Regions from separate parts of the Pantoea sp. SGAir0183 genome, predicted to be linked through region 3. Evidence: riboswitches for the same ligand, from Rfam matches in the RefSeq annotation. Region 3 holds a riboswitch; each other region holds the start of a gene.
What was found. A riboswitch is a leader RNA that binds a small molecule or an ion and turns the genes downstream of it on or off. The one in region 3 is predicted to bind thiamine pyrophosphate.
Positions count from the first base shown of each region.

Region 1 (7,509 bases), 2.1 Mb from region 3:
GGTACCTCTGAAGTCGAGCACGTTTTTGCCACTCAAACCCTGAAACAGGGCCGTGCTAAAACCATGAAGATTGAAGTGACAGGTACGGTTGCGCCGGGCATTACGGCGAAAGATATCGTGCTGGCCATTATCGGCAAAACCGGCAGCGCGGGCGGTACCGGCCATGTTGTCGAATTCTGTGGTTCCGCGATCGAAGCGCTGAGCATGGAAGGCCGCATGACGCTGTGTAACATGGCTATCGAGATGGGCGCAAAAGCCGGTCTGGTGGCCCCCGATGAAACCACCTTCGCCTACCTGAAAGGACGTCAGTTTTCACCGGAAGGTGAGAAATGGGCGCAGGCCGTTGAATACTGGCGCACGCTGAAATCCGATCCGGACGCGAAATTTGACCGCGTCGTGACGCTGCGTGCAGAAGAGATCGCCCCGCAGGTTACCTGGGGAACGAACCCTGGGCAGGTTATCGCGGTGGATGCGCAGATTCCCGACCCGGCCTCGTTTGCGGATCCCGTGGAGCGGGCATCCGCAGAGAAGGCGCTGGCTTATATGAACCTGCAACCCGGTATCAAACTGACCGACGTCAGCATCGATAAAGTCTTTATTGGTTCCTGCACTAACTCGCGCATTGAAGATCTGCGCGCCGCCGCCGCGATTGCCAAAGGGCGTAAAGTTGCGCCGGGCGTTCAGGCTCTGGTGGTGCCAGGTTCAGGCCCGGTTAAAGCCCAGGCCGAAGCCGAAGGGCTGGATAAGATCTTTATTGAGGCCGGATTTGAATGGCGCCTGCCTGGCTGCTCCATGTGTCTGGCGATGAATAACGACCGCCTGAATCCCGGCGAGCGTTGTGCTTCAACCAGTAACCGTAACTTCGAAGGCCGCCAGGGCCGTGGCGGACGGACACATTTGGTCAGCCCGGCGATGGCCGCTGCTGCTGCCGTTAATGGCCATTTCGCTGATATTCGCAGCCTGACATAAGGACGCCATCATGGCAGAAAAATTTACGCAACATACGGGTTTGGTGGTGCCACTGGATGCCGCTAACGTCGACACCGACGCCATCATTCCAAAGCAGTTTTTGCAGAAAGTGACGCGTGTTGGTTTCGGTGCGCATCTGTTTAACGACTGGCGTTTCCTGGACGATCACGGCCTGGAGCCTAATCCGGATTTCGTGCTCAACTTCCCGGAGTACAAAGGGGCATCCATCCTGCTGGCACGTGAAAACTTTGGCTGTGGTTCGTCACGTGAGCATGCGCCATGGGCACTGACCGATTACGGTTTTAAAGTCGTCATCGCGCCGAGCTTTGCCGATATTTTTTATGGCAACAGCTTTAATAACCAACTGCTGCCGGTCACGTTGACTGAGGAGCAGGTAGACGAATTGTTTACCCTGGTAAAAGCCCGTCCGGGCATCCGCTTCGAAGTGGATCTGGAAGCGCAGGTGGTTAAAGCCGGCGACAAGACCTACAGCTTTAAGATTGATGATTTCCGTCGCCACTGCATGCTGAATGGACTGGACAGCATCGGCCTGACGCTGCAGCACGAAAGCGCGATTTCAGCTTACGAAAATAACCAGCCCGCCTTTATGCGCTAAGCTTCGTTATCACCGTACGGCCCGGTCTGCTGACCGGGCTTTTTTTTTGCCCTGCGCATCTCACAGGCGCGGATCACGCCTCTTTGACTCTTCTGATCATCACCAACGTAACCAGCGAAATCGCTGCAATCACCCAGTACACACTGCCGTGCCCAAAATGTTCAACCAGCGCACCCTGACATAGCCCCGCCAGGATAATCCCGGTCGAAATGCTGTTAGTAAACAGGGTGGTGGCCGCGCCCGCCCGTCCAGGCATCAGATCCTGAAACCACAACATGCCAATGCCTGCGACCACGCCGATAAACAGGGCGTTAAACACCTGCAGGATCAGCAGCGCCAGATGGCTGTGAAACAGGATAAGGCCGCTGTAGAACACGACGGCAGCAGCCACGGCGGCGGCCATCATATTCCGCTTGCCCCATCGTTTGGCGTAAAAGCCCGCCACGATCATGACCGGGATCTCCAGCCCGGCAGCCGTGCCCATTAAGATTCCGGCCAGATTTTCAGGTAAGCCCAGATCCGTACTGATCCATAACGGCATGTCGATGATATACATGGTGTTGCAGGTCCACATCAGCGTCGATGCGGCAAACAAAATACGCACATCACGAATACGCCAGCCACTCAGCGGAATTCCGCCTGACTGCATCAGGGACGCGGTGCGCGGCACCGAGGGCACCGTGAACCAGATCAGCAGAAAACAGAGAAAAAACAGCCCGGCGGCCACGCTGAACAACGTGACAAAGCCAAAATTCAGCGCCAGCGCAAATGACAATGGCGGGCCAATCACCCAGGCCAGCGAGACCTGAGCACGCATGACAGAGCTGAACATCACCACTTCGCGCGAAGCACTGTCGGCATATTCACGCGCCAGGGCAAAAAGCTGCGGCATGGCGACATTCGCCAGCGACGACAGCAGTACGCCCAGCGTTATCAGCGTCAGATAATGGCGGGTAAAGGCGAACAGGAGCGCGTTTGCCAATGCCAGCATGCAGCACAGCAAGATGATATTGCGGCGATCGCCGACCCGGTCAGAACGTTTTGCGATCATCATGCTCACCACAATCCCGGCAACGGCATTGAGGGTAAAAAACAGCCCAACCCACAGCGGCGGCACCTGCACTTCTCGCGATAAAAACAGGCTCAGCGTCGGTGCCTGAAGCGCGCCCGCTACGCCGAGGATAAAGGCGGTCACCATAAAAGCGAAAAACACCGGATTGAAACGGCGCGAGAATGCTAACAAAGATTTCATGCCTTATCCCTGACAGAACAACAATAGAAACGGGAAGCGTGTCCCCCGACCATAACCTGCAACGTAAAAAAAACCAGCAGAATAACTCTGCTGGCAAAATCGTAGCACACTACTCAGAAGGGACGGGCATCGCTGCCGTCCATGTCAGAGCGCCATCCATCGCTGAATGCCTCCCGCTCTTCCAATGCGAGAAAGTTTGCCTCTAAAATAGGGCAGGAAAAACAGAGCAGGTTTCAGAGGGAGTTCCTCTTTTATGTCGTCATCACGTCTGAAGCAGCAGTTCATTCGTCTGTGGCAGAGCTGTCAGGGGCAATCGCAGGAAACCACCCTGGGTGAGCTGGCCGACGCCCTGCACTGTTCACGTCGCCATATGCGGAACCTGCTTAACAGGATGCAGGAAGCCGGCTGGCTCACCTGGCAGGCGGAGGCCGGACGGGGCAAGCGATCCGTGCTCACCTTCTGCTACACCGGACTAACCTTGCAGCAGCAGCGCGCTGAAGACCTGCTGGAACAGGATCGTATTGATCAACTGGTGCAGCTTGTCGGCGATAAAGATCAGGTCAGACAGATGATCAGCGCGCATCTGGGCCGCAGTTTCCGGCAGGGAAAACATATTCTGCGCGTCCTCTACTATCGCCCTCTGCTCAATCTGCTGCCTGGATCGCCCCTGCGTCGGTCAGAAACCCATATCGCTCGTCAGATTTTTAGCGGTCTGACACGCATAAATGAGGAAAAAGGGGAAATCGAAGCCGATATCGCTCATCACTGGCAGCAACATTCGGATCGACACTGGCGCTTTTATTTACGTCCGGCTATCCGTTTCCATCATGGCCGGGAACTCGACATGGACGATGTGATTGCCAGCCTTGAGCGCCTGCGCCAGCATCCGCTGTTTTGCCATCTTCAGCGACTTGACTCCCCTGCCCCCTGGACGCTGGATATCTATTTAGATCAGCCCGACAGCTGGCTACCCTGGCTGTTGGGCAGCGTCAGCGCCATGATTCTGCCGCGCGAGTGGCCCGATATGCGCGATTTTGCCCGTCAGCCCATAGGGACAGGGCCCTATCGGGTCATCCGCAATCAGCAAAGTCAGCTGAAGATCGAAGCCTTCGACGACTACTTTGGCTATCGCGCCTTGATCGATGACGTGTCGGTATGGGTGCTGCCCGAGATCAGTGACGAAGTGGTTTATGCCGGTGTTCGCCTGCAGGGCGAACAGGCCGATGAGAAACAGGAAGAGAGTCGGCTTGAAGAGGGCTGCTACTTTTTACTGTTTGACCAGCGCTCCGCGAAGGCAGGCGAACCGGGCATTCGACGCTGGCTTAGCTTCCTGCTTAACCCCATCGCCTTACTGAACAATGCGGATCTGGGCTACCAGCGTTACTGGTTTCCTGCTTACGGCCTGCTGCCCCGCTGGCACCACCGGCGTGATTTGACACCGGTAGAAAAACCCGCAGGCCTGACACACCTGACGCTGACCGTTTATAACCAGCACATTGAGCACGTCAGTATCACCGATGCCTTGCGTCCACTACTGGCGCAACACGACGTGACGCTGGACGTGCGTGAGGTCAGTTATGAATCCTGGCATCAGGGCACAGGTGAAAGCGATATCTGGCTCGGCAGCGTCAACTTTACCCTGCCCCTGGACTATTCTCTGTTTGCGCTGTTATACGAAGTCCCGTTGTTGCAGCACTGCCTGCCGGTGAACTGGCAGCAGGATGCTGCGCGCTGGCGTGAGAAAACGCTCCCCCTTGCTGAATGGGCGAAACAGCTGGTTGAAAGCAACTGGCTTCATCCGTTGTTTCATCACTGGCTGCTGCTGGAAGGCCAGCGCAGTATGCGCGGAGTACGGATGAATACGCTGGGGTGGTTTGACTTTAAATCCGCCTGGTTTGCACCGCCCACGCTGTGATCCTTTCCCGGCGGGCATTAAATGACTAGAATGTGACGTTCTCAACGGGGTGCCTCTTTCCATCATGCCAGAGCGCTGAGATATACCCGTCGAACCTGAATCGGTTAATGCCGACGTAGGGATTTGAGAGGCAACTTTGCTCAGATCCTTTGCGACTCAACCCTGCCGCTATAGGAGCGCAAAGTGTTAAAAAACGTCCTGCCCGTGCTGCTGTTACTCTCTGCCCCGGTCTTCGCGGCCAAACCTGTCCTGACGGTTTACACCTATGATTCGTTTTCCGCTGACTGGGGACCGGGTCCGGCCGTTAAAAAAGCCTTTGAAGCCCAGTGCGGTTGCGAACTGAAATATGTGGCCCTGGAAGACGGGGTTTCGCTGCTGAATCGCGTCCGTCTGGAAGGCAAGAACAGCAAGGCCGATGTGGTCTTAGGGCTGGATAACAACCTCCTGCAGGCCGCGCAACAAACCGGGCTGTTTGCCAAAAGCGACGTTGATACCGGTAAATTGCAGGTTCCCGGCGGCTGGAAGGACACCACCTTTGTGCCCTTCGATTACGGCTACTTCGCGTTCGTCTATAACAAAAACACGCTGAAAAACCCACCAAAGAGCCTCAAAGAACTGGTCGAAAGCCCCGAAAAATGGCGCGTGATTTATGAAGATCCCCGCACCAGCACGCCGGGCCTTGGCCTGCTGCTGTGGATGCAAAAAGTCTACGGAGACAAGGCGCCTGAAGCCTGGCAAAAGCTGGCAAAGAAAACCGTCACGGTGACCAAAGGGTGGAGTGAAGCCTACGGTCTGTTTCTGAAAGGCGAGAGCGATCTGGTGTTGAGCTATACCACGTCGCCGGCTTATCACATTATTGAAGAGAAGAAAGATAACTATGCCGCGGCACCGTTTGCCGAAGGCAACTATCTGCAGGTGGAAGTGGCAGCCCGCCTGGCTAACAGCAAACAACCAAAACTGGCAGAGCAGTTTATGCAGTTCATGGTCACGCCCGCTTTCCAGAATACGATTCCAACCGGCAACTGGATGTACCCGGTGATCAAAACCGACCTGCCTGCAGGCTTTGCTTCACTCAGCGTGCCGAAGACGGCATTACAGTTTTCGCCTGAAGCCGTCGCCAGCCACCGTTCACAATGGGTCAGCCAATGGCAACGCGCCGTGAGTCGCTGATCCCCTTCTGGCTGATTCCGGGTTCACTCGCCACGTTGCTGCTTTGCAGCGTGGCGTTGTCAGCTTTTGCTGCACTGTGGATGGCGGCCCCGGCGACCGACTGGCGTGCGGTTCTGCAGGATACCTATCTGCATCATGTGATTGGCTTTTCATTTACGCAGGCGCTGCTCTCCGCCCTGCTCTCTTTGCTGCCGGCCATTCCGCTGTCCCGGGCTCTCTATCGACGCCGTTTTCCTGGCCGTCAGGGATTATTACGCCTGTGCGCCATGACGCTGGTCTTGCCGGTGCTGGTCGCGGTATTTGGTCTGCTCACTGTCTATGGTCGGGTGGGCTGGCTGGCCCGGCTTTGCGCCTGGTTTGGCGTGGACTATCACTTCTCGCCTTACGGGCTTCAGGGCATTTTACTGGCCCATGTTTTTTTCAACCTGCCGCTGGCCACGCGCCTGATGCTGCAGGCGCTGGAAAGCATTCCGGCCGAACAGCGTCAGCTTGCTGCACAGCTGAATATCCGTGGCTGGCATCACTTTCGGCTCCTTGAATGGCCGTGGCTACGTCGCCAGTTACTGCCTACCGGTGCGTTGATTTTCATGCTCTGCTTCGCCAGTTTTGCCACGGTTCTTTCACTGGGTGGCGGGCCGCGGGCCACCACTATCGAACTGGCCATTTTTCAGGCTTTAAGTTACGACTACGATCCGGGACGCGCCGCACTCCTGGCGTTGATTCAGCTTTGCTGCTGCCTGGTATTGGTGCTTCTCAGTCAGCGCTTCAGTCACGCCATTCCCGCTGGCAACACGCAGCGCCAGGGCTGGCGCGATCCGCAGGATTCCGTGCTGGCGCGCATCAGTGACATTGCTCTCATCGGTTTAGCCTTGCTGTTACTGCTACCGCCCCTGATCGCAGTGATTATTAATGGCCTGGACGGCGGACTGCGCGGCGCCTTGCAACAACCGGCGTTGTGGCAGGCAACATTCACCTCACTGCGCATCGCCCTGGGCGCTGGCGTGCTGTGCGTGTTACTGACGACCATGCTGCTCTGGAGCAGCCGCGAACTGCGCCTGCGCCAGCGTAAACTTGCCGCACAATTTATGGACACCAGCGGCATGCTGATTCTGGCCATGCCGGGTATCGTGCTGGCAACCGGCTTTTTCCTGCTGCTGAATGCCACTACAGGGCTGCCCGATGCGGCGGATGGCGTAGTGATGTTCGCCAATGCACTGATCGCCATTCCCTATGCCCTGAAAGTGCTGGAAAACCCGATGCGGGATATCGCAGAACGCTACAACCACCTGTGCGGCGCATTAGGGATCAGCGGATGGAACCGCCTGACGCTGATAGAACTCCGTGCACTGAAGCGGCCACTGGCACAGGCGCTGGCGTTTGCCTGCGTACTGTCAATTGGAGACTTTGGCGTCGTGGCGCTGTTCGGTAACGCCGATTTCCGTACGCTGCCGTTCTACCTCTATCAGCAGATTGGTGCCTATCGTGGGGCCGACGGAGCCGTTACCGCATTACTGTTGCTGGTGCTCTGCCTGTCTCTGTTTACTCTGATGGAAAAATTACCGGGTCGCCATGCTGACACTGAATAAT
Region 1 covers NZ_CP028053.1:3,592,500-3,600,008, forward strand. The annotation lists gene leuC (3-isopropylmalate dehydratase large subunit) at 1-969, shown strand, start outside; gene leuD (3-isopropylmalate dehydratase small subunit) at 980-1,585, shown strand; gene C1N59_RS16735 (MFS transporter) at 1,659-2,837, opposite strand; gene sgrR (HTH-type transcriptional regulator SgrR) at 3,091-4,752, shown strand; TPP riboswitch at 4,788-4,892, shown strand; gene thiB (thiamine ABC transporter substrate binding subunit) at 4,936-5,922, shown strand; gene thiP (thiamine/thiamine pyrophosphate ABC transporter permease ThiP) at 5,898-7,508, shown strand; gene thiQ (thiamine ABC transporter ATP-binding protein ThiQ) at 7,492-7,509, shown strand, end outside.
Region 1: another riboswitch for thiamine pyrophosphate. It lies ahead of thiB (thiamine ABC transporter substrate binding subunit); the one in region 3 lies ahead of thiM (hydroxyethylthiazole kinase).

Region 2 (7,509 bases), on a different contig from region 3:
ACGCCATTTTGGCCTGCGTGAAATGAAATGGACGGAATAATGCTTAAACAACTCGTCTGGCGCCTGGGTCAGGCTGCCTTTGTGATTTTTGCCGTCGGTATTTTAACGTTCGTTTTAGTACAGGCGTTACCGGGCGATATGGCATGGCGCATTGCGTCGGGACGATATGGTTATGACCGGGTCGACCTGGCGGCGGTTACCCGCGTGCAGCAACAGCTGACGGACTTTTCCGCTCAGGGAAATGCACTATGGCACTGGATGTGGGATCTGCTGCGCTTCGATTTCGGGCGATCTCTCGTCTCAGGCGAGCCGGTCAGCAGTGAGCTGGGCTGGCAGTTAACACAAACCCTTGCTCTGGCCGGTGTAGCACTGCTGATGATGTTGATTCTCATTATTCCTGCGGGGGTCTGGGCAGGATGTCGGCCGGGCGGTGTTATTGATCGGCTCATTAACGTGCTGGCACCCACGTTTAAATCGATTCCACATTTTGCCCTGGGTTTACTTCTGATTATGTTGTTTTCGCTGCGCCTGAACTGGCTACCCAGTGCGGGGCATGGGGAAGGGCAACATGTCATCCTGCCGGCGCTGACGCTGGCATTAACGCTGAGCGCGGTAGGGGCGCGTGTTGTCCGTGAGGCAACCTGTCAGGCTGTGAAAGCAGGCTGGTATCGATGGGGAGCGCAAAAGGGCCTTTCCGCGCCGTACCTGTTTTTGCGACATGGTTTGCGCAATCTCAGTGTCCCTGTCGTCACCTGGATAGGCATGCAGTTCGTCTGGTTAGTGGAAGGTGTGGTGGTGATCGAAACTCTTTTTGCCTGGCCAGGTGTCGGACACGCGCTGGTACATGCGATTTTTGCCCGGGATGTTCCGGTGATTCAGGCCAGTGCGGTGGTACTGGGATTGACCTTTGTCACCTTAAATATGGTTGTCGATGGCGTGTGTTATGTCCTGGATCCCCGAGGTAAACGCGTATGACGTACCGCCAAAAAACGGGGCTGCTGATAATTTTAACCTTGCTGGCCTTTGCATGGCTGATGCCGTTGTTGAATCAGAACGATCCCCTGCAGCAGGATTTGTTACAGATGTTAACGCCGCCATCGGGTAACGCGTGGCTGGGTTATGACCATTTAGGGCGTTCGATGCTGGCGCGCCTGAGTGCGGCGCTGAGATTGTCGCTGGGGCTGGCGGCCCTGTGTGTGATTACAGCAATGCTCATGGGGCTGCTGGCGGGAATAGCCAGCGCCTGGTACGGCGGATGGGTCGATCGACTTTTCGGTATGCTGGCCGACATGTGTCTGGCGCTGCCGGGCCTGCTGTTAGTCCTGCTGCTCGCCGCAATCGCACCTGACGCGCCGCTCATGTTATGGCTGGGACTTTCACTGGTACTGTGGGTGGAATTTTTCCGTGTGACGCGCGCCACGCTGCGGCCTGTGGTCATGTCGCCAGCCGTTCAGTCATCTTCACTGCTTGGCTTCTCCATTGTTTATCTCTTTCGCCGACATCTTTGGCCGGCCCTGTCTCCGTTATTGCTGACACTGACCGTCTATGCATTCAGCAATGCCATTATGGCCGTATCGGCGCTGGGATTTATCAGTGTTGGCGTTCGTCCACCCACACCTGAGCTGGGCCTGATGATGACGGAGCTGTTCCCCTATACCTGGGAAGCGCCCTGGCTATTACTGCAGCCTGTGGTTGTGCTGTTTATCCTGCTGGTGGGGCTGAATTTGTTGGTCAACAAGGAGCGCAAATGGCAAGTATCGTAATCAAACAGGTCGCCGTCTTCGCGGATACCTGCATTGTTGAGCCTGTAAGTCTGAGCATCCATCCCGGCAGGCCCGTCACCTTCATTGGTGAGACAGGATCGGGAAAAAGTTTGTTTGCGCAGGCGATTTTCGGCACCTTACCCGACGGACTGAGGGCTGAAGGAACAGTAGTCATTGACGGGCAGCAATATAATCTGCAAACCGATCTGACAGCACTCCGTGCGCTGTGGGGACACCGTATTGCCGCGTTACCTCAGGAGCCCTTGCTGGCGCTTGATCCGACGATGCGTGTGAAAGGCCAGACAGAAGAGGGTTATCGGTACATACAGGGGTACACGCGTCAGGGCGCACAGCAGGCGGCAGGTTTGGCGCTGGACTCGCTGGGGCTGGCCCACGCGGCAGAGCGTTTCCCCTGGCAGCTTTCCGGTGGAATGGCCCAACGGGTGTGCTTTGCCGCTGCGCGGGCGGGCGGTGCCACTCTGCTTATCGCGGATGAACCGACGAAAGGACTGGATGTGGCGCGACGGGACGAAATTGGTGACATGCTCAACCTGGCCGTAGCCCGCGGCGAAGCCTTGCTGACCATCACCCATGATATCGCGCTGGCCAGGCAGTTAGGCGGTGACATTGTCGTGATGCATAAGGGAAAGGTGATTGAGCAGGGCAATGCCACGCAAGTCCTGAATGCGCCGCAGAAGGCTTATACGAAACAGTTGCTGGCCGCCGAACCCCATGCCTGGCCACCAGCCACGTTGTTGCCCTGTGATGACACCCTCGTATTACGGGCCGAAGGGCTTACTCTGAAACGCGCCGGGAAAACGTTGTTCCGCAATGTAAATTTATGCTTTCGCGCCGGTGAAATCGTTGGGCTTTATGGTGAGAGCGGCAGTGGCAAAAGCAGCCTGGGAGATACGCTATCGGGCTTGATTAAGCCCGATAAGGGAACGATAACCCGACCGGGCAGGTTTCATCCGTTGCGTTATCAAAAACTGTACCAGGATCCTTCTGCGGTTTTTCCACCGGATATCACTATGGCCCAGATCATCGACGATCTGCTGCAGCGCCACACAATTCCGGTGAGGCGACGTGATGAGCGGATGCGCCAATTGGGGCTCGGACAGGCGTTGTTACACCGTCCGGCTTCAGGATTGTCAGGCGGTGAGCTTCAGCGGTTTTCGCTGCTTCGGGCGATGTTGCTGAATCCCGTGTTCCTGTTTGCCGATGAACCCACGTCGCGTCTCGATCCTGTGGTTCAGCAACAGACGCTGGCCTTACTGACTGATCTGGCCATGCAGCAACGCTGCGCCATTCTGCTGGTCAGTCATGATCTCACGCTACTTGAGAGGAGTGCACATCGGGTCATTTCCCTTGATGCGATTAGCCTGCCTGATGACTGAGGCAGAGCACCCTCAGATGTGCTCCATGACCAGCACGGCCAGCGTATCCGGCTCCAGCGCACGAAAAATATGTTCAGTGTCGCCGGGATAGCTGATGTAGTCGCCCGGTGCCAGTTCGACGGGCGAGTCTGTGGGCCCGACCAGCGCGCGTCCCTGAGTCAAGATGAGATGCTCAATGGTGTTCGGCGAATGCGGTTGCGAGCGGCGCTCGCTGCCGGGCTGGATGTTTAGCAGATAGATATCCCGTCGCGCGCCGGGCGGACAGGTTGCCAGCAGGACGGCTTTATAATCCGCCTGCTCGGCGGCAACGGCAGGGCCTTCACCGCGACGAATAACCTGCAGGCGGTTCGCTTCCGGCTCCATCAGGCGGGCAAACGGAATATTCAGGGCAACGCAAAGTGACCACAACGTCTCAATGCCAGGATTACCGTTCCCCGCCTCAAGTTGAGAGAGGGTCGATTTTGCTATGCCGGCCCGACGCGCGACTTCTGCAAGTGTCAGTCCTGCCCGCTGGCGCTCTCTGACTAAACTGCTGGCGATAATATCAATGGGTGTACTCATCCTGCATCCTGTTCGTTATGGCGAACATATCGTTCATCTTGTAATGCTGCTGCGGTCCGTTCATTATAATGGGTATATCGTTCGTTATGGGATCTAATCGTGATGCTGGATAAAAAAGAGACGCTGGACAAGGGCGTGATAAAAGCCATTTTCCTTGTCTGTCTTGCCGATGGCATTGTTGGCCTGTCATATGGTTCGCTCGCTCTTGCAGAGGGTTTTCCGTTTTGGGTGCCGCTGGCGTTATCGACGTTGGTGCTGGCGGGGGCGTCTGAATTCCTGTTTATCGGTATCGTGGCGGGCGGTGGCAGTCCTCTCACGGCGGCAGCGGCGGGGCTGTTGGTCAATGCGCGTCATCTTCCTTTTGGTATCACTGTCAAGGATTTGGTCGGTCAGGGCAGACGGGGTCTGCTAGGATGCCACATCATGAATGACGAAAGTGTCGTGTTTGGCATTTCCCAGCCTACGCTGGCGCAACGTCGCCAGGCATTCTGGATATGCGGCATCAGTATTGGCGTGATCTGGCCTGTGACCGTAATGGCTGGCGCGGCGATAGGGCAGTTTATTCCGAATGTGTCTGCTATCGGCCTGGATGCGGTCTTTCCCGCGATCCTGATTGCGCTGATCTTTCCTGCCTTACGCAAAGCGCGCACCCGCATTCCTGCTATGACTGGTGCGTTTTTGTCGCTGGTGGTCACGCCTTTCGTACCTGCCGGTATGCCCGTATTGTTTTCCTTGCTGGGCCTCTTTACATGGAGATCGCGCAAATGAATCACGCCATGATTATTGCAGGTATTGCGTTGCTGGCTGCTGGCACCTACGCCATCCGTTTCGCGGGTGTTAAACTCGGCAATCGTCTGCCCGTCAGTGAACGAACCCAAAACATGTTATCCGATGCTGCCACTATACTGCTGCTTGCGGTTGCGGCAACCACCACGCTGTTTGAAGGCCAGCATTTTGCAGGGATGGCCAGAGTGCTGGGCGTCGGGTTTGCCCTGTTCCTTGCCTGGCGTAGAGCTCCGCTGATTTTCATTATTCTGGGCGCGGCCTGCATGACGGCGTTGTTGCGCTATATGGGTGTACCCTGAATGCGCTATTTATCTTGCCGGACCCGGCGATAAATTGCGTGTCAGCCTTGACGAACAGCGTCGCTTAAAATACAACTAGAACCCGTCAGGGGAGTCTCGCCAGAGAGACTGAGAGGCTAATAGCGCCATGCGCGGCTTAGCGACCCTTAGAACCTGACCCAGTTGATACTGGCGTAGGAAGACGGGCATCTGCGCATCGCGTAGATGCTTGCCGCAGAGCCTGTTTCTGTCAGGCTTGTGCTTTTTCCCTTCTTGTATCGCGGGTCTCTGAGAGCTAACAGAGAGGCCAATGTGACTATCCTTATTCCGTTTTTACCCCATCAGGATGGCGGACAATGAGCCGCTGGTCAGTGCTGGGCAGCGGTGTATCCGGACTCTGTATCGCGACGTTACTGGCCGAACACGGCGAGAAGGTTGAAGTCATTACACGACCGAATTGTCAGGCGGCGTCCCACTGGGCTGGCGGCATGCTGGCACCCTGGTGTGAGGCAGAAAGTGCGCCTCAGCAGGTCGTTGAATGGGGACAGCACGCTGCAGCGTGGTGGGCAGCCCGCGTAAGTGGCGTTGAACAGCAGGGCACACTCGTACTCACGCCACCGCGTGACAGCGCCGAACTTACCCGGTTTGCCAGCATGACCCTAGCGCATCAGTGGGTTGCGCCAGGTGACATCGAACCCGCGCTGGAAAACCGCTTCGCCCGGGGATTATTTTTCCCGGCTGAAGCGCATCTCGATCCGCGTCAGGCAATGCAACAGTTACGTGCACGTCTGGTCAGCGCGGGCGTCAGTATTCACGCTGGCAAGCCCAGCGGACGCATTATTGATTGCCGCGGTATTCATGCGCGTGAGGCACAGCCAGCCTTGCGTGCGGTGCGGGGCGAAATGCTAATACTGCAAACGGATGAGATCACGTTTTCCCGACCTTTACGCCTGCTGCATCCCCGTTTTCCTTGCTATCTGGTTCCCCGGGCGCAGGGGCACTTTATGCTCGGGGCCACCATGGTTGAGAGTCAGGATACCAGCCCCATCAGCGCGCGCGCCATGATGGAGCTGCTGAGCGCTGCTTACAGCATTCATCCTGCGCTTGCCGAAGCGCGCATTATCGAAAGCGGGACGGGGTTACGTCCTGCTTATCACGACAACCTCCCCGACGTGCGTTATGAAAACGGTGTCTTTTCCATTAACGGTATGTATCGCCATGGCTTTTTGCTGGCACCGGTTATGGCCGAAAAGCTCATGCATCAACTTGCAACAGAGAGACTACTATGCGAATCGAACTAAATGGTCGTGCTATCGAGACGAAAGCCGGGACGCTTGCGGAGTTGTTAGAAGAGCAGGGTATTGACGCTGGCTGTGTGGCCAGTGCCCTCGATGGAACCTTTGTTCCCAGAGAGCGCTATGCCTCGCAGTTGCTTGAGGCCAACTGCCGTCTGGAAGTGCTGTCGCCAATGCAGGGAGGTTGATCATGTTTTACGACTACAAGGGCGACTCCCGTTTTTTACTGGGTACGGCCGGTTATCCCTCACCGGATATTCTTCAGCAGGCTGTTGTGGCCTCCGGTGCGGATATCATCACGGTCAGTCTGCGTCGGGAAGGGAATCAGGGTGGGGCCTTTCGCGATTTACTGAAAACGCTGAATAAGCGCGTGTTACCCAATACAGCGGGTTGCCATACCGTCAGGGAAGCCGTCACGACGGCGCATATGGCGCGCGAACTGTTTGCCACGCCATGGATCAAACTGGAAGTGATCGGGCACGCGGATACCCTGCAACCGGATCCTTTCGCCCTGGTGGAGGCCGCCCGTATTTTATGTGCCGAAGGTTTTCATGTTTTTCCTTACACCACAGAAGATCTGATTGTGGGCGAAAAACTGCTGGAAGCGGGCTGTCAGGTGCTGATGCCCTGGGGCGCGCCCATTGGCTCGGGGCAGGGGCTACGCAATATTGACGGTTTACGCACCATGCGTGCCTGGTTTAAAGACGTTCCGCTGATCATTGACGCGGGTATCGGTGCTCCCAGCCAGGCGGCGCAGGCGATGGAGCTGGGCTTTGATGCCGTGTTGCTGAATACCGCCGTCGCGAAATCCCACGATCCGGTACGCATGGCGGGAGCGTTTGCCAGTGCCATTCAGTCAGGACATCAGGCGCGGTTGGCCGGCATGATGGAACGTCGGGATATGGCGGTCGCCTCCACGCCCGTTTTTGGTCTGGCGCAGTTCAGTTAAGGAGCGAAAATGTCGCGATATCAAAGACAGACTATGTTGCCCGAAGTCGGGGATGAGGGGCAGCAGGCGCTGGCTGCAGCCCGCGTTCTGGTCGTGGGCGCGGGTGGACTCGCGTCAACCCTGTTGCCCCTGCTCGCAGGTGCCGGCGTGGGCTATATTCGGCTGTATGATCATGATGTCGTGACGCTGCATAATTTGCATCGCCAGACGTTGTTTACCGTTGCCGACATTGGCGAGCACAAGGTTTTCTGCGCGCAGCGTGCGCTGGCGCAACGCAATCCTGACATACTCATCGAGCCGCATGTTGATGCCCTTCGTGCCAGCATTATCGATACGGCAATGACAGGGATTGATTTGGTCATTGACGCCGCAGACAATTTTGCAGTGACCTATCTGCTCTCCGACAACTGCTATGCCCGACGAATTCCCCTGGTGAGTGCCTCAGTGCTGGGAAGACAAGGCTATGTTGGCGGATTCTGC
Region 2 covers NZ_CP028057.1:131,193-138,701, reverse strand. The annotation lists gene C1N59_RS21240 (ABC transporter substrate-binding protein) at 1-40, shown strand, start outside; gene C1N59_RS21235 (ABC transporter permease) at 40-975, shown strand; gene C1N59_RS21230 (ABC transporter permease) at 972-1,763, shown strand; gene C1N59_RS21225 (ABC transporter ATP-binding protein) at 1,748-3,160, shown strand; gene C1N59_RS21220 (helix-turn-helix domain-containing protein) at 3,173-3,721, opposite strand; gene C1N59_RS21215 (AzlC family ABC transporter permease) at 3,824-4,489, shown strand; gene C1N59_RS21210 (AzlD domain-containing protein) at 4,486-4,806, shown strand; TPP riboswitch at 4,884-5,003, shown strand; gene C1N59_RS21205 (FAD-dependent oxidoreductase) at 5,142-6,086, shown strand; gene thiS (sulfur carrier protein ThiS) at 6,071-6,268, shown strand; gene C1N59_RS21195 (thiazole synthase) at 6,271-7,029, shown strand; gene C1N59_RS21190 (HesA/MoeB/ThiF family protein) at 7,039-7,509, shown strand, end outside.
Region 2: another riboswitch for thiamine pyrophosphate. It lies ahead of C1N59_RS21205 (FAD-dependent oxidoreductase); the one in region 3 lies ahead of thiM (hydroxyethylthiazole kinase).

Region 3 (7,509 bases):
GGCGGATAATACAGCCTTTGTTGACGCGCTCTCCGCCTGCTATATACAGTTGACGAAAGTGGGGGCACGGGCGGCCGTGCAACAGGCCATCGCACAGGGCTAAGGCGTTTTAACGCGCTGGCGACATCGGGTTAATGTTAACAGGGACAGAACATGACGCTTTCCTACACCATCACGACAAGTGAACCGGTCAATCAGCAGATTTACCGTTATCTACGCAAAGATATCGTCACCTGCGTCATTCAGCCGGGCGCTTTGCTGTCGGAAAAAGAGGTTTCCGCCCGTTTTCATCTCTCTCGCCAGCCGGTACGTGAGGCGTTCATTAAGCTGGCAGAAGCCGGTCTGGTACAAATCCTTCCACAGCGCGGCACCTTTGTGCGTAAGATTTCAGCGAAGCAGGTCGAAGATGGACGCTTTATCCGGGAAGCGGTAGAACTGGCCGTGATACGCCGCGCAGCGCGGGAAACAAGCCAGCGCGGACTGATGGCGCTGGAGCATAATCTGCAGCTCCAGCGCATCACTGCCGCCCGGGGCGACAGCCAGATGTTTCTCAGCCTGGACGATGAATTCCATCGTCTGATTGCGGAGAGCATCGACTGTATGCTGGCATGGGAAACTATTGAAAACATCAAGGCGACGATGGACCGGGTGCGCTATCTCACCCTGAATCAGGTCGCGCCCGCTGAAACGCTGATCGAACAACATGAAGCCGTTTTTGCCGCCCTGAAAGCGCGCGATGCGGACCAGGCAGAAACCGCCCTGCGTCACCATCTGCAGGCAATGATGTTTTCGCTCGCGCCCGTGATCAGGCAAAACCGTGACTGGTTCGAGGCTGAGTAGCGCGCCGTACAATCGCTGAGCGAAGCCGTTACCACCACTGATGAAAATGATGCACAGGTCCAGTCCCGTGGCCCACCTCCAGCGAATCGGCTGCCAGCAGGGCCTGTTGTAGCCAGGTTTTGGCTTCATTAACCGTCTCCGCCCAGTCACTGTGCCGTGGACGCAGGGCCGCCAGCGCAGCAGACAGCGTACAACCGGTACCGTGCGTATGGCGCGTCTTCACCCGAGGCGTGCTGAACCGTTGCCGCCCCGCTGGCGTGATCAGCCAGTCAGGACTTTCGCCATGATCCAGATGTCCGCCCTTCATCAGCACGGCCTGACAACCCAGCGCCAGAAGGGCATCGCCCTGCGTCAGCATCTCGTTCTCATTGCTGGCCATACGGCATTCGAGCAGCGCGGCGGCTTCGGGCAGATTAGGTGTGATCAGTGACACCTGTGGCAACAGGCGCTCGCGGACACAGGCAATGGCATCAGGACTCAGTAAGGCATCGCCGCTCTTGGCCACCATCACCGTGTCCAGCACCACAAACGGGATTGCCCGGCGCTGCAAGCCAACCGCCACCCGCTCCACGATCGCCGCGTCGGACAGCATGCCAATTTTTGCACTGTCGATGCGCACGTCATCAAGAACGGAATCCAGCTGTGCGCTGACAAAATCAGGATCAATACGGTACACCGACTGTACGCCACAGGTATTTTGCGCCACCAGGGCCGTAATCACGCTGGTGCCGTAAGCGCCCAGTGCGGAGAAGGTTTTCAGGTCGGCCTGAATCCCGGCACCGCCGCTGGGATCGGTACCGGCAATCGTTAAAGCATTGATGCGTTTCACAGGGCGGCCTCCAGTGTCCAGAGCGCGTCCAGAAACGCCGGTGCAAAGCTGCCCGGCCCGGTTGATGCCTGTGCGGCTTTCTCTCCGGCCAGTGCCATCACCCGACAGGCGCTGGCGATATTGACCAGTCTGTCACCCGGCAGGCTGGCAAAGGCGGCGACGACCGCAGACAGTGCACAGCCGGTACCGACCACTCGCGTCATTAAGGGCGATCCGCCGACGATCGACAGGGTACGCATCCCGTCGGTGGCATAATCCACCTCGCCAGTGACCACCACACAGGTCTGATACTCCCGCGCCAGTTGTTGGGCGGCCAGCAGGGCGCTTTCGGCGGCGTGCAGACTGTCCACGCCACGTCCGCCGTCAGCCTGCTGGGCCAGCGCCAGAATCTCGGAAGCATTGCCGCGAATCACGGCAGGCGACTGCATCAGCACCTGCTGGCAAAACCGGGTACGCAACGTCAGTGCGCCCACCGCTACCGGGTCCAGCGTCCAGGGCGTGCCTGCCAGATTAGCCGCCTCGATTGCCGCGGCCATGGCCAGCTGGCGTTCGTGCGTTAATGTGCCGACATTGATTAACAGTGCATCCGCGATACCGCTGAACTGCGGCGCTTCCTCGCGATCGATGACCATGGCAGGTGACGCGTTCAGAGCAAGCAGGACATTAGCCGTGAGCATTTGCACCACATCATTGGTCATGCAGTGCACGAGCGGTGACTGACGGCGAAACTGTTGCAGGAGGGGCGCGCATTGCGCATCAGAAAGATGGTGCGGTTGATGTGTCATCAGAACTCCCAACCGGCGGACAAGAAGGCGAATGCGGTCAGGCATCAGACTTCCCTACGCTGGCATTATCCAGATCAGGTAATACGGGTATTTCTCAGCCTTCATACGAAGGGCACCCCGAGTCGTGTAGATTACATTTCTTTATTAATTAGTGAGTTATGTAAGTTTACCTGTTTGTATAAGGTTGTTTTTACGAATCTCACTATTGAGCATTGTACCCCAGCCTGTACCCCATTTTGTACCCCACAGGAAAACAAAAAGCTTGATTATACTTTACCCATGTAAAACGGTTATAGTTAGAATCTATGGACAGAATTAATCATTATTATCGCCAAATGAAGTTTTGAATCATGTTTAGAAAAATAAAGTAGATGCCCTACTTTATTCATTTCTTACCGCTATGTAATTACCTTCAACAGAAATAATCTGTAGAGACAGTAATTAACTGTTATTTTCTCATGAAACAAGTTTTTTTTGTGACCTATACTAAAATATGAAAACCAAATCTTATACACATAGGCATTAAAATGAAAGTAAAAGATAATTTAGAAAATGAAATATTATCTAATCTAAAAAGACTGGAAGAAGAATATGATGAAGCGATGTATTTCAACAATTCCCCACCAGATATGAGTATTGTTGCAACAAAATGGCTGCAACAATATCTTAGCAAAAGAAAAAATTATGGAGAATAACAATTGAAGAAAAGGGAAATACGTACTAATAGAAAGACGCTGAATAAATCAGTTCGTAAAAAAACAATTGTATCAGAAATATCACTTACTTTTGATCAATATGAAAACATTCTATGTAGCGATATGACCTCAGCACGAATATGTAACATATTAAAAGTGCGATTACCAAAAGGATACATAGAGAAGCTAAGAAGTAACAAACTCACGAAATACAAAAACTGGTATCAAAAAGTAAAACTTAAGAATTTACACCGCCCCCAGTTAACCAACTAATCTATCACCTCAAAAAAAGCCGACTCACTCGCATGAATCGGCCTTCCTGAATTTATCAATATGGAGCGTATACAAATGATCAATCCCAAATCTATTTTTACCAAGTTTAAGTATGTATCTGCTGAGTGTGGTTCAGGGAAAACTACTTCATTATGTAATATGATCAATCGGGTACTTAACACTAAAGGCAGTACTGAAAAATTTATTATCGTACAAAACACACAGAAACTTGCAACAAATACATCTAAAAAATTTGATAGTTCTAAATTACTGATTAGTGATTTAATGCCAAGAGGTAAAAATGTCATTAATACAGTACTGGCTTTCCTCAAAACACCAGTTGAGCGAGTTCTCATTATTAGTGATAAAACATTTTTTAGAATTCCCACAGATATGTTAACTGGGTGGCAAATCTGGCTTGATGATGTGACTAACTTTCATTCATTCAAAAATATTAATGACGATAATCAGAGAATCAAAGATATTATATATCATGATCTGATGCAGGAGCATGAGATTGTCGATGATGAAAAAAGGCTGTACTTAACAGCGAAAAAGAAAGCGGTAAAAGGTGATTTAATGAACAAAATCGCCCAAGAACTTTCTGTTATAGCTGAGAATGATATTTTCATCATGGGTAACGATTACTTTGTCGATCCAGAGAAAGTGCAATTGAGTATTCTTGGATGGAAAGATCTAAGTAAGTATCTTGGATTACCTGTAACTTTTATGGGGGCTAACTTCGAAAACTCATTGATTTATAAGGCAAGACCAGAAATATTTGAACAAATCAGTCTGAATGATCTGCAACAACGAAAAGTACCTTTAACTGAACGCCTCAAAGTATACTATTTCTCAGAAAATATAAAATTATCAAAAACATGGAAGGACAGAAGCCCCGCTCAACTCCAGCGTGTTTATGCTTACCTCTCTGAAGTACTCGAAGGCCAGGAATACTACTGGACGAACAACAATACCGATAAACAGAAGCTACATGAGGCTTACAGAATAAGCCCTGATGCGAGGGGGCATAACGACTACAAAGATCGACATACATGCGTCTGGTTAGCCTGTATGCGTCCTGACGACACGGAAGCGAAGCTGTGTGAGTTGCTATTGAAGATTACAGGTGAGGATATCCATCAAGCGAGAGAATACGAGAGCCTTCACCAGTTCGCGTTGAGAGGGGTATCACGTCAATTCGATAGTACAGAACAGCAAACGGTTTATGTATTTGATAAATGGCAGGCTGAGTCATTAAGTACAAATATTGAACATATTCCCGGAGTGCTGGAGAACGTAGCACCAGGTGTACCAGGAAGGCCAAAAGGAGCCACAAACGCTAACAAACTGCCTGCATTGAGTGATACAAAATCGAAACGTTTCAGTCGCTGGAAAAAGGACAATCCGGGGCTTGAGTTAGAGGCATTCAAAGCGTTTCTTGCAAGTACTGTCAACGCGGATCTCAGTACTGACGATACTACGGCTATGTGGGGCAGATACCAGAAAGCAGTACAAAAAAGAGATGCAAATTCAGTCCGAAACACCGACATGAAAAGCAGCAGCATGTCCAAAAATAACCCCTTATAATATATGTTTAGAGAAAAACGGACATCAACAAAAGAGCGAAAGCGAATTAACTGCCTGAAAGCAGGAGCGGCAAAGCAAGCGAACTATTTCGGGTAGTTTGAGAGTGCTCACGCAGTGAGTACTTGATAGCTATCTCATTGTTATAATTATATAAATGATTAAACAGTACCCGCAAGCGAGTACTGTTCGCTGGATTCGATTCTACTGCTTCGTTCCTTCCAGTCACTTGCAGAGCGAACCAATCGCGTTTTTTTGTTCTGTCAATAATTACGTAACTGATTGTTATTTCATTACTTATTATTCTGATGACTCCTTTGTGTACTTAGTGGGGTATCTGCTGTTTCACTTACTGAAAAAGCACTATCAGTACTGTCCAGAGCGAAGCGAACCCGATCCGCTCAATTCCCCTTCATGATGGTGTTTCCGACAAAACGCACAGGAAGCCCCTGAACACGATATTCATTACTGATGTACCTGAACGCACAAAACCTCATAAAACGGCGTAACGACTCTTTAAGAGCGTCTGTGAGGTGGAATAGACAGTACTTCCCGTATTGAAATCAGATACATAGCCAGTTTCATATCCAGTGAATCCCCTGGATCGATTTTACCTATTGATTTGTATGAAATTAATAGTTATTGATAGATTATGACGATCAATTTACCTATTATTGATCGTCAATATCGATCTTTGTTGTATGTGCGTGTTACTCTTGAGGGCGTGAAAACGGATGGTTTTAGTCCGTACTTTTAACCTTAAAAGGCGAGCAGGAGTTACAAGATCGTGAGACTGGTACAGCTGGTAATCTATGGATTTTGGGGCGTTTTTCTTTGTCTGGCTGGGATTGAAAAATTTGGTGACTTTTTCTCCGCTGGTACTGGCTTCTGGTCGGTCGTTATGCTTTCCGTCGCTGGATTGTGCCAGCTACTGGCAAGTGCTGCCGCGATCAGCTGGGCTGTTATGGGCTTCGGTACTCTCCGGGCTAAGTACTTACCCTATAAACTCATTAATAATTATACGGTTCCTGTACTGATCATTGTGCTTGCTATTGTGGCAAGTGCTGCCCGCTCATCAAGCGATGAAGCCAGAGCACAAAAACTTGGATTTAAAGACGGTAAAGAGTTTTCTGTTGCCCGTGAAAATAATATTTCGAATGTTACTGATTACGCCAAATTTGCCGAAGAACAACGCGTCAAAGCAGCAGAAAAGGCGTCTCAGGATGCTGTACTTGCCGCAGAAAAAGAAAGACATACAAAAGAGGAAGAAGCTAAATGTCTCGATGATGCTCATTGCTACGCTTCGAAACATAAAGCTGGCGATTATATTTGTAAGGTAGCTGTAGAAAATTCTGCTCAGTACCAATTTAAATGGACTGATGGAATTACCGAACCAAAATTCTCTTCGTATAGCTGGTACGACAAAAGCAGGAAATTAGTCACTCTTTACGGGCATAGAGCACAGGCTCAAAACGGGTTTGGTGCGTTTAAAAATATAGAGTACTCCTGTACGTTCAATGCTGATACTGGTGAAGTATTAAGTACTAACCTTCAATAAGGAATATTAATATGAAAAAGGCTTCTATCGCAGTACTGTTATTTTGTTGCTCTGGTGTGTCAGTTGCGGCTGTACCAGCTGGGAAAATAGAAAAACCATTTACTTTTAATAATGAAGTTGTTTGCTTAAAGGAAATTCAGGAACAAATGACGCCTTATCTCAAGTCATTTGAAGAAGAAGGTGGGGTTAAGTACAAATACGTTGTTGAATCTGGTTTATCGTACAAGGGCACTGTAGGGCTACGGTTACAGATCAACCGTGTGGATTCGGGGTTGGATGTGCATGTAGCCGATCTTGATTACTACTGGCTACAGGAGCGGGGTAGTATGTGCCAGCCAGCGTATATGATACTTGATCGTTCTCAATGAACTGTGTTTAAGAAGGTCGCGAAAGTGGCCTTTTTTTACGATGATGTTACCTTCTTAAAAAATAAGTTAAATCAATCTATTATGGGCTTTTCCTTCTCGATATTCTCACCCTAAACCTTACATTTTTTTAAGGAATGTTGTAGGCTACATAAAATTTATCATTGAGAATGAAAATGAGCAGCCAACTTATTGAAAAAATCAAAGATGAATGTTTGCGTATCGAAGAGGATGCTCTTTATTCTTCCAAATCTCATTATAATGCGTCTTCCCCTTGGGAAAGATGTAATTTATTGATAGGGGTACCTATAGCAATATTATCTGCTATAGCTGGTCTTAGTGCTTTGAAGGACATGACTAATATTACTATATTAATATCCTTTGTACTTACATGCTTAACAGCAATTAATACTGCTTTGAATCCAAGTAAGCGTGCTGGTCATCATAAATCAGCGGCTGGAGAATATAATAACCTTAAAAATGATGTTCGTCTTTTTCGTGAGATTGAGCTAATTGAAGTAACTTTATCTGAAAATGATTTAAAGGAAAAAATAAAGGTTTTTTCTGATCGAAGGAA
Region 3 covers NZ_CP028053.1:1,528,929-1,536,437, reverse strand. The annotation lists gene C1N59_RS07250 (mannitol dehydrogenase family protein) at 1-103, shown strand, start outside; gene C1N59_RS07245 (GntR family transcriptional regulator) at 154-840, shown strand; gene thiD (bifunctional hydroxymethylpyrimidine kinase/phosphomethylpyrimidine kinase) at 869-1,669, opposite strand; gene thiM (hydroxyethylthiazole kinase) at 1,666-2,454, opposite strand; TPP riboswitch at 2,489-2,584, opposite strand; gene C1N59_RS07230 (hypothetical protein) at 2,982-3,149, shown strand; gene C1N59_RS07225 (type III restriction endonuclease subunit R) at 3,498-5,012, shown strand; gene C1N59_RS07220 (hypothetical protein) at 5,797-6,567, shown strand; gene C1N59_RS07215 (hypothetical protein) at 6,579-6,935, shown strand; gene C1N59_RS07210 (SLATT domain-containing protein) at 7,109-7,509, shown strand, end outside.

Region 4 (7,509 bases), 1.7 Mb from region 3:
CAGCACTTCACTTAATGCCACACAGGCATCGATGGCCGGATACACGCCGTAGACCTCAAAATCATCGCCATCCGGAATCGCAGCTTCGAGCTTTTCCAGTTGACTGTCGAAGTTGATCTTTGCATCTTTCACCGTCAGCGTTTCCCAAATCAGATCGAGAATTCGGCGATAAAGCGCAGGATCGGCAAACGCAGTTTGCTGGCAAAAGGCCATGTAATTAGGATACATGCGCTCGCACAGGCAAGCCATAAACGTCAGATGTTGCCAGCTTTCCAGCTTTGCCAGACGCAAATGCACAGGGTTTTGTAACATACACAGAGCTCTTATTCGTTTCGCTGGCCGCAGTGTAACGCAAAAGCGCCCTACAAACAGTGCTAAAGCGCGTTTTGCCAGCGCAGAAATGCAGGTCGGCGTGATGCGACAGCATCTGCCCAGCGCGTCGGTTCCGGTAAACGGTAGCCCTGAGTACACTTTTCAACCCAATCGAGGGCACTGTCCAGGCTGACGCGATGCCCGGTGGCCACAAACAGCGGATTACAGCGTACCTTGCTGCGCCATACCCAGCCAATTTGCTCCCCTTTATCCATTAACGGCTGGCGACTGCCGGGAGTCTCGTCCAGCGGCTCAAACCGTCCGCACAAACGCTTTTTGGCGACACCGATGGTGGGAACATCGACCATCAGTCCAAAGTGTGACGCCACACCGAGCCGACGCGGATGCGAAATGCCGTGACCGTCGACAAACAACAGGTCAGGCTTCTGCTCCAGCATATTCCATGCCGCCAGCAAGGCGGGATATTCCCGGAAAGAGAGAAAGCCAGGAATGTACGGCATAGTCGTCTCGATGCGCGCGATACGATGCTCCACCAGCTTCAGCGACGGGTATTCGAGAATAACCAGCGCCGCGCGCGTGACCGCACCTTCCTGTTCAAACCCGACGTCTGCGCCACCAATAAAGCGTGGCGGCAGCACATCAAAATCGTCCTGCCGCACGACGTCTGCGGCACGCTGTTGTTGCTCCGCACGAAGTGCAGCAATATCCATTATGACTCCTGATGATACTGGCGGGAAAGGCGGTGCACCGCCTCAACGAAGACGCCGGCATGCTCTGGCGGTACATCCTGATGGATACCATGTCCCAGATTGAATACGTGGCCTTCACCTTTGCCGAAACCGTCCAGAATACTGGCCACTTCCTGCTCGATACGGGCCGGTGGTGCGTACAGCATGGAGGGATCCATATTGCCCTGTAAGGCAACTTTATGCCCGACACGACGGCGGGCCTCACTGATGTCGATAGTCCAGTCCAGGCCCAGTGCATCGCAGCCTGTTTCAGCCATGGCCTCAAGCCACTGACCGCCGCCTTTAGTAAACAGCGTGATCGGCACACGACGGCCTTCGTTTTCGTGCAGTACGCTGTCGACGATTTTATGCATGTAATACAGCGAGAACTCGCGATAATCGCGGCCACTCAATGCGCCGCCCCAGGTGTCAAACACCATGACTGACTGCGCCCCGGCGCGGATCTGAGCGTTGAGATAGAGAATAACGCTGTCGGCCAGCTTATCCAGCATGGCATGCAATGTGGCAGGTTCGGCGTACATCATTTTTTTAATTTTGGTGAAGGCCTTGCTACTGCCGCCTTCTACCATATAGGTTGCCAGCGTCCACGGACTGCCTGAAAAACCAATTAAGGGCACCTCACCATTAAGGTTCTTACGGATGGTCCGTACGGCATTCATCACGTAACCCAGTTCCTGTTCAGGATCGGGAACAGGCAGGCGATCGACATCGGCACGGCAGGTTACGGGGTTTGAAAAGCATGGACCTTCCCCCGTTTCGAAGTACAGCCCTAATCCCATCGCATCAGGAATGGTGAGAATATCACTGAAGAGGATGGCCGCATCGAGCTTGTAGCGACGCAATGGTTGCAGGGTGACTTCGCAGGCCAGCTCGGCATTCTTACACAGCGACATAAAGTCGCCCGCCTGGGCACGCGTGGCTTTATATTCCGGCAAATATCGTCCGGCCTGGCGCATCATCCATACGGGGGTAACATCGACAGGCTGGCGTAACAGGGCGCGCAAATAACGGTCGTTCTTCAGTTCACTCATGTCAGGACTCTCTCGGTATCAAGCGAGTAGTGTAGCACTCTCACGCCTCAGCGCGGCAGAGGGCAACGGTATCTTCAATTAATCGACGGGCAACGGTGCCAGGTGGAGGCAGTAAAGGCAGCGCATCAAAACGGAACCATCCGGCATCCAACAGCTCTTTACCGTCGTGCTGTAAGTCGCCGCCGTCATACTCCGCCATAAAGGCCATCATTAAGGACTGCGGGAAAGGCCAGGGCTGGGAAGTGACATAACGGACATTCTTCACGCGCACGTTGCTCTCTTCCATCACTTCGCGTGCAACCGCCTGTTCAATGGTCTCACCGACTTCAACGAACCCGGCCAGCACAGTGTAAATGTTATTACGATGACGCGCATGGTTGGCCAGCAGGATCTCATCTCCACGGCGGATAGCAACGATAATACAGGGCGCAATTTGTGGGTAATAACGTTCACGGCAATGGCTACACAGGCAGGCAAATTCGCGTTTACTGGCATGCATCTCATGACCACAATAGCCGCACCAGCGATGAGATCGGTAAAACTCCGCTAACTGCACACCGCGCCCGGCCAGCTGAAACAGGCCCGGATCTTCGTTGAGTAACTGGCGCAACGACAGCATATCTGACGAACGCGTTTCACAAATCAGCCAGACCTTCTCTCCCTGCCATTCGCCAATCACGCGCCCCTGGTGCCCGGTAAGGCCAAACTGCTGTGCGTTTCCGTGAGGTAAATCGCCTTGCGGTAACCAAATTTTCTGCTCACTACTGACAATCCACCATCCAGCGTCTACGCTTGAAATTTCGCATTGCATTTATTTCGTCATCCTTAGCGTCAACCCGCACGCTGAAGTCCCGATGTTAAGTGTGTAGATGAACAACTATACCCAAATAATTCTGGTTGCAAGACGACAGCACGCTTATTTATCCCGACAGGTTCGCGGAGAACAAGCGCAATTGGCGCATCGCTAATCTGAAATATGAAGGTGCATAACGCATACGGAGTTAACTATGCTTAACCAGTTAGACGTTCTGACCCAACGCGTAGGTGGCAGTAATGAACTGGTAGATTCATGGCTGGCAGCTCGCCGCCAGCTGTTGGTTTCTTATTACCATTTGGTCGGCATCAAGCCGAAAAAAGAAGCGCTGACTCGCCTGGACGAGCAGGCACTGGATAACTTTTGCCACACGCTGGTCGATTATCTTTCATCCGGTCACTTTAGCCTTTACCAGCGTTTGATTGCAGAGATGGACGGCACCAGTCCGCTGCTGGCTGCCGCGCAGATTTACCCGTCGCTGGAAGCCAATACCGAGCAGTTGATGCAGCTGTATGACGGCCACCTGCAACAGGCCATCGATGATGACAACTATGTGACGTTTCAGCACGCCTTGTCAGAAGTCGGCGAAGCTCTTGAAGCGCGTTTTACCCTTGAAGACAAGCTTATCCAAATGGCATGGGACAATCACCTGACTCCGCCAGTGGCGAACGACAGTGAAATTGCCCGCCCTGCTTAACAGTGCCGCAAATGTAAATAACTTGTGATTCATAAAAAGCCCCCTTATGCTGAGTGGGCTTTAAAACATCTGTTTTATGTTAGTCAGGGTTTGACGGTTGCACGTCCTTGCGGGACCTGATTAACCGTTAAACCAAATCTTGTCGGAGTGCCCATTGGGCTGAGACCGTTAATTCGGGATCCGCGGAACCTGATCAGGTTAGAACCTGCGAAGGGAACAAGAGTAAATTTTTACGGTACGCCGCACTCAGGGTGCCCGCTGTGCCGTTACTCCTTCCGAACTCCGGACAAGCAACCTTCCCACTTACTGGAATATTGCTATGTCTACTACGAAAACGACCCGTCGCGAACAACGTGCTCAGGCACAGGAATTTATTGATTCCCTGCAGGGTGGCAGTGCCTTTCCCAACTCAAAACGTATCTGGCTGACCGGCAGTCGTGACGACATTCGTGTCCCCATGCGCGAAATCCAGCTTAGCCCTACATTGACCGGCGGCAGTAAAGATGAGCCCGTTTACCAGGAAAATGAGCCTGTGCCGGTTTATGACACCGCCGGTGCCTATGGCGATCCGGCAGCAAAAATCGACGTGCATCGCGGACTGGATAAACTGCGTGCTCGCTGGATTGAAGAGCGCGACGACAGCGAAAAACTGACGCAGATTAGCTCGGCGTATACGCAGCAGCGACTGGCTGATGACGGACTGGATCACCTGCGCTTTGAACATCTGCCAACGCCGCGCCGTGCTAAAGCCGGCCGCTGTGTGACCCAGTTACATTACGCGCGTCGGGGAATCATCACGCCAGAGATGGAGTTCATCGCCATCAGGGAGAACATGGGCCGTGAGCGCATTTGTGGTGAGGTACTTCTGCAACAGCATCCGGGCCACAGCTTTGGTGCCCATCTGCCCGAAAACATTACCCCCGAGTTTGTGCGCCAGGAAGTGGCCGCTGGCCGCGCCATTATTCCGGCCAATATCAACCATCCCGAATCCGAACCGATGATCATTGGACGCAACTTTCTCGTGAAGGTGAATGCCAACATTGGTAACTCAGCGGTGACCTCGTCTATTGAAGAAGAAGTAGAAAAGCTGGTCTGGTCCACACGCTGGGGCGCGGACACGGTCATGGATCTGTCGACCGGACGCTATATTCATGAAACCCGTGAATGGATTCTGCGTAACAGTCCTGTTCCCATCGGCACTGTTCCGATTTATCAGGCACTGGAGAAGGTCAACGGTGTGGCTGAAAACCTGAACTGGGACATTTTCCGCGATACGTTACTGGAGCAGGCCGAACAGGGCGTGGATTATTTTACTATCCATGCGGGTGTGCTGCTGCGCTACGTTCCCATGACTGCAAAACGCCTGACCGGTATTGTGTCCCGTGGTGGCTCCATTATGGCGAAGTGGTGCCTGTCTCATCACAAAGAGAGCTTTCTCTATGAACACTTCCGCGACATCTGTGAAATTTGCGCAGCCTACGATATCGCTTTGTCACTGGGCGACGGATTACGCCCCGGATCGATTCAGGACGCCAACGACGAAGCACAGTTCGCTGAGCTGCACACGCTGGGTGAACTGACAAAAATAGCCTGGGAATATGACGTACAGGTGATGATCGAAGGCCCCGGCCATATCCCGATGCAGATGATCCGTCGCAACATGACAGAGCAGCTGGAACATTGCCATGAAGCGCCGTTTTATACTCTGGGCCCACTGACGACCGACATTGCGCCGGGCTACGATCATTTTACCTCTGGCATCGGTGCCGCCATGATTGGCTGGTTTGGCTGCGCGATGTTGTGTTACGTCACGCCGAAGGAGCATCTTGGCCTGCCAAACAAAGAGGATGTGAAACAGGGGTTAATCACTTACAAGATCGCCGCGCATGCTGCCGATCTGGCCAAAGGCCATCCGGGGGCGCAGATCCGCGACAACGCCATGTCGAAAGCGCGCTTCGAATTTCGCTGGGAAGATCAGTTCAATCTGGCGCTGGATCCTCATACAGCCCGGGCCTATCACGATGAAACGTTGCCACAGGAATCGGGTAAAGTCGCCCACTTCTGTTCAATGTGCGGCCCTAAGTTTTGCTCAATGAAGATCACGCAGGAAGTGCGTGACTATGCTGCCAGACAGGAAGCGGAAGCGCAGGCTATTGAGGTTGGCATGGCGCAGATGTCTGATCATTTCCGTGAACGGGGCGGTGAACTCTACCATCCCGCCACAGCGATTAAGGAGGAGTAAATGAACGCCTTTCCCGCTACCGCGCCGCGATTAGGGCTGTATCCGGTGGTCGACAGCGTTGAATGGATCGAACGCTTACTGGATGCCGGGGTGCGCACGATTCAGCTGCGGATTAAGGATCTGCCAGATGAGATCGTTGAACCCACCATCATCCAGGCTATCGCAACAGGTCAGCGTTACCAGGCGCGCCTGTTTATTAATGACTACTGGCAGCTGGCGATTAAGCATAAGGCTTATGGCGTTCATCTGGGGCAGGAAGATCTGGCCGTGGCCAATGTGCAGCGCATTCTGGACGCAGGCTTGCGCCTGGGCATTTCCACGCACGATGATGCTGAGCTGGATCGGGCGCTGGCGCTGCGTCCTTCCTACATTGCGCTGGGACATATCTTTCCGACTCAGACGAAGGTGATGCCCTCTTCTCCGCAGGGTTTGTCTGAACTTAAACGCCATCTGAGTCGGTTGCAGGGGATCTCTACCGTGGCGATTGGCGGCATCAGCATTGATCGCGTTCCGGCGGTACTTGAAACTGGTGTCGGCAGTATCGCCGTGGTGAGCGCCATTACGCAGGCAGAGGACTGGCGGGCGGCCACCCGCGAGCTGTTACGGCTTGTTGAGCCCGAATCCGGGCATTAACCCCGCCCTGTCGCGCAGATAAACGCGCACGTTGTGCAACAGGCAGTAAAAACTGGAAAGCCGCGCACGGCAATGAACATTGCAACTGGCGCAGCTTTTTTCTGTCCTTTAAAGTCACTGGCGTCCGGCCGGGATGGCCTGACCAGGGCCAGTTCCCTCCTCTTTCTGGCCCTGCTTCTCACCACCTGAAGCGATGATATCGATAACGGCGGACAGGTCAGCCGACGACTGATGCGCACAGGCGGCCATCGCCCGCTCGACAGCCTTACCGGTCAAGGCCAGTGCCTGTTCAATCTTACCGCTTGCGGGCAAGGCGTAATTCAGGCGCAGACAGTTACGGTACTTTCCGGAGGCCGAAAAAAGCGAGCCTACGGCAATCTGGATCCCTGATTTGCGTAATTCGTGGTTGAGCTGCACCGCATCAAATGCCTCAGGTAATTCAATCCACATCAAAAAACCGCCCTGAGGCCGCGTGACGCAGATACCGCAAGGGAAGTAATGCCGTACCCAGCAGGAAAAGGTGTCGTAATTGCGCTGGTAAACCTGGCGCATCCGCCGAAGATGCGTCTGGTAATGGCCCTGCTGGATAAAGTCAGCTACGGCATGCTGAGGCTGAGTGGCGGTAGAACCTGTCACAATGTATTTCATATGCAAAACACGATCGCGGAAGCGTCCGGGCGCCACCCAGCCCACACGTAAACCCGGTGCCAGCGTTTTGGAAAACGAGCTGCACAGCAATACGCGTCCTTCTGTATCCAGAGATTTAATGGATGAAGGCCGCGGGTACTCCCAGGCCAGCTCACCATAAACATCGTCTTCAATGATCGCCGCATCAAAACGCTGTACCAGACTCAGCAGCGCGCGCTTGCGCTTTTCGGGCATGATAAAGCCAAGAGGATTGTTGCAGTTAGGGACGACGACGACCGCTTTGATCGGCCACTGATCAAAGGCCAGTTCCAGCGCTTCAAGGCTGATTCCCGTTACAGAATCGGTCGGAATCTCAATGGCCC
Region 4 covers NZ_CP028053.1:4,203,894-4,211,402, forward strand. The annotation lists gene C1N59_RS19560 (YjaG family protein) at 1-312, opposite strand, end outside; gene nfi (deoxyribonuclease V) at 375-1,043, opposite strand; gene hemE (uroporphyrinogen decarboxylase) at 1,043-2,113, opposite strand; gene nudC (NAD(+) diphosphatase) at 2,154-2,924, opposite strand; gene C1N59_RS19580 (Rsd/AlgQ family anti-sigma factor) at 3,121-3,624, shown strand; TPP riboswitch at 3,758-3,857, shown strand; gene thiC (phosphomethylpyrimidine synthase ThiC) at 3,944-5,866, shown strand; gene thiE (thiamine phosphate synthase) at 5,867-6,499, shown strand; gene C1N59_RS19595 (aminotransferase-like domain-containing protein) at 6,614-7,509, opposite strand, start outside.
Region 4: another riboswitch for thiamine pyrophosphate. It lies ahead of thiC (phosphomethylpyrimidine synthase ThiC); the one in region 3 lies ahead of thiM (hydroxyethylthiazole kinase).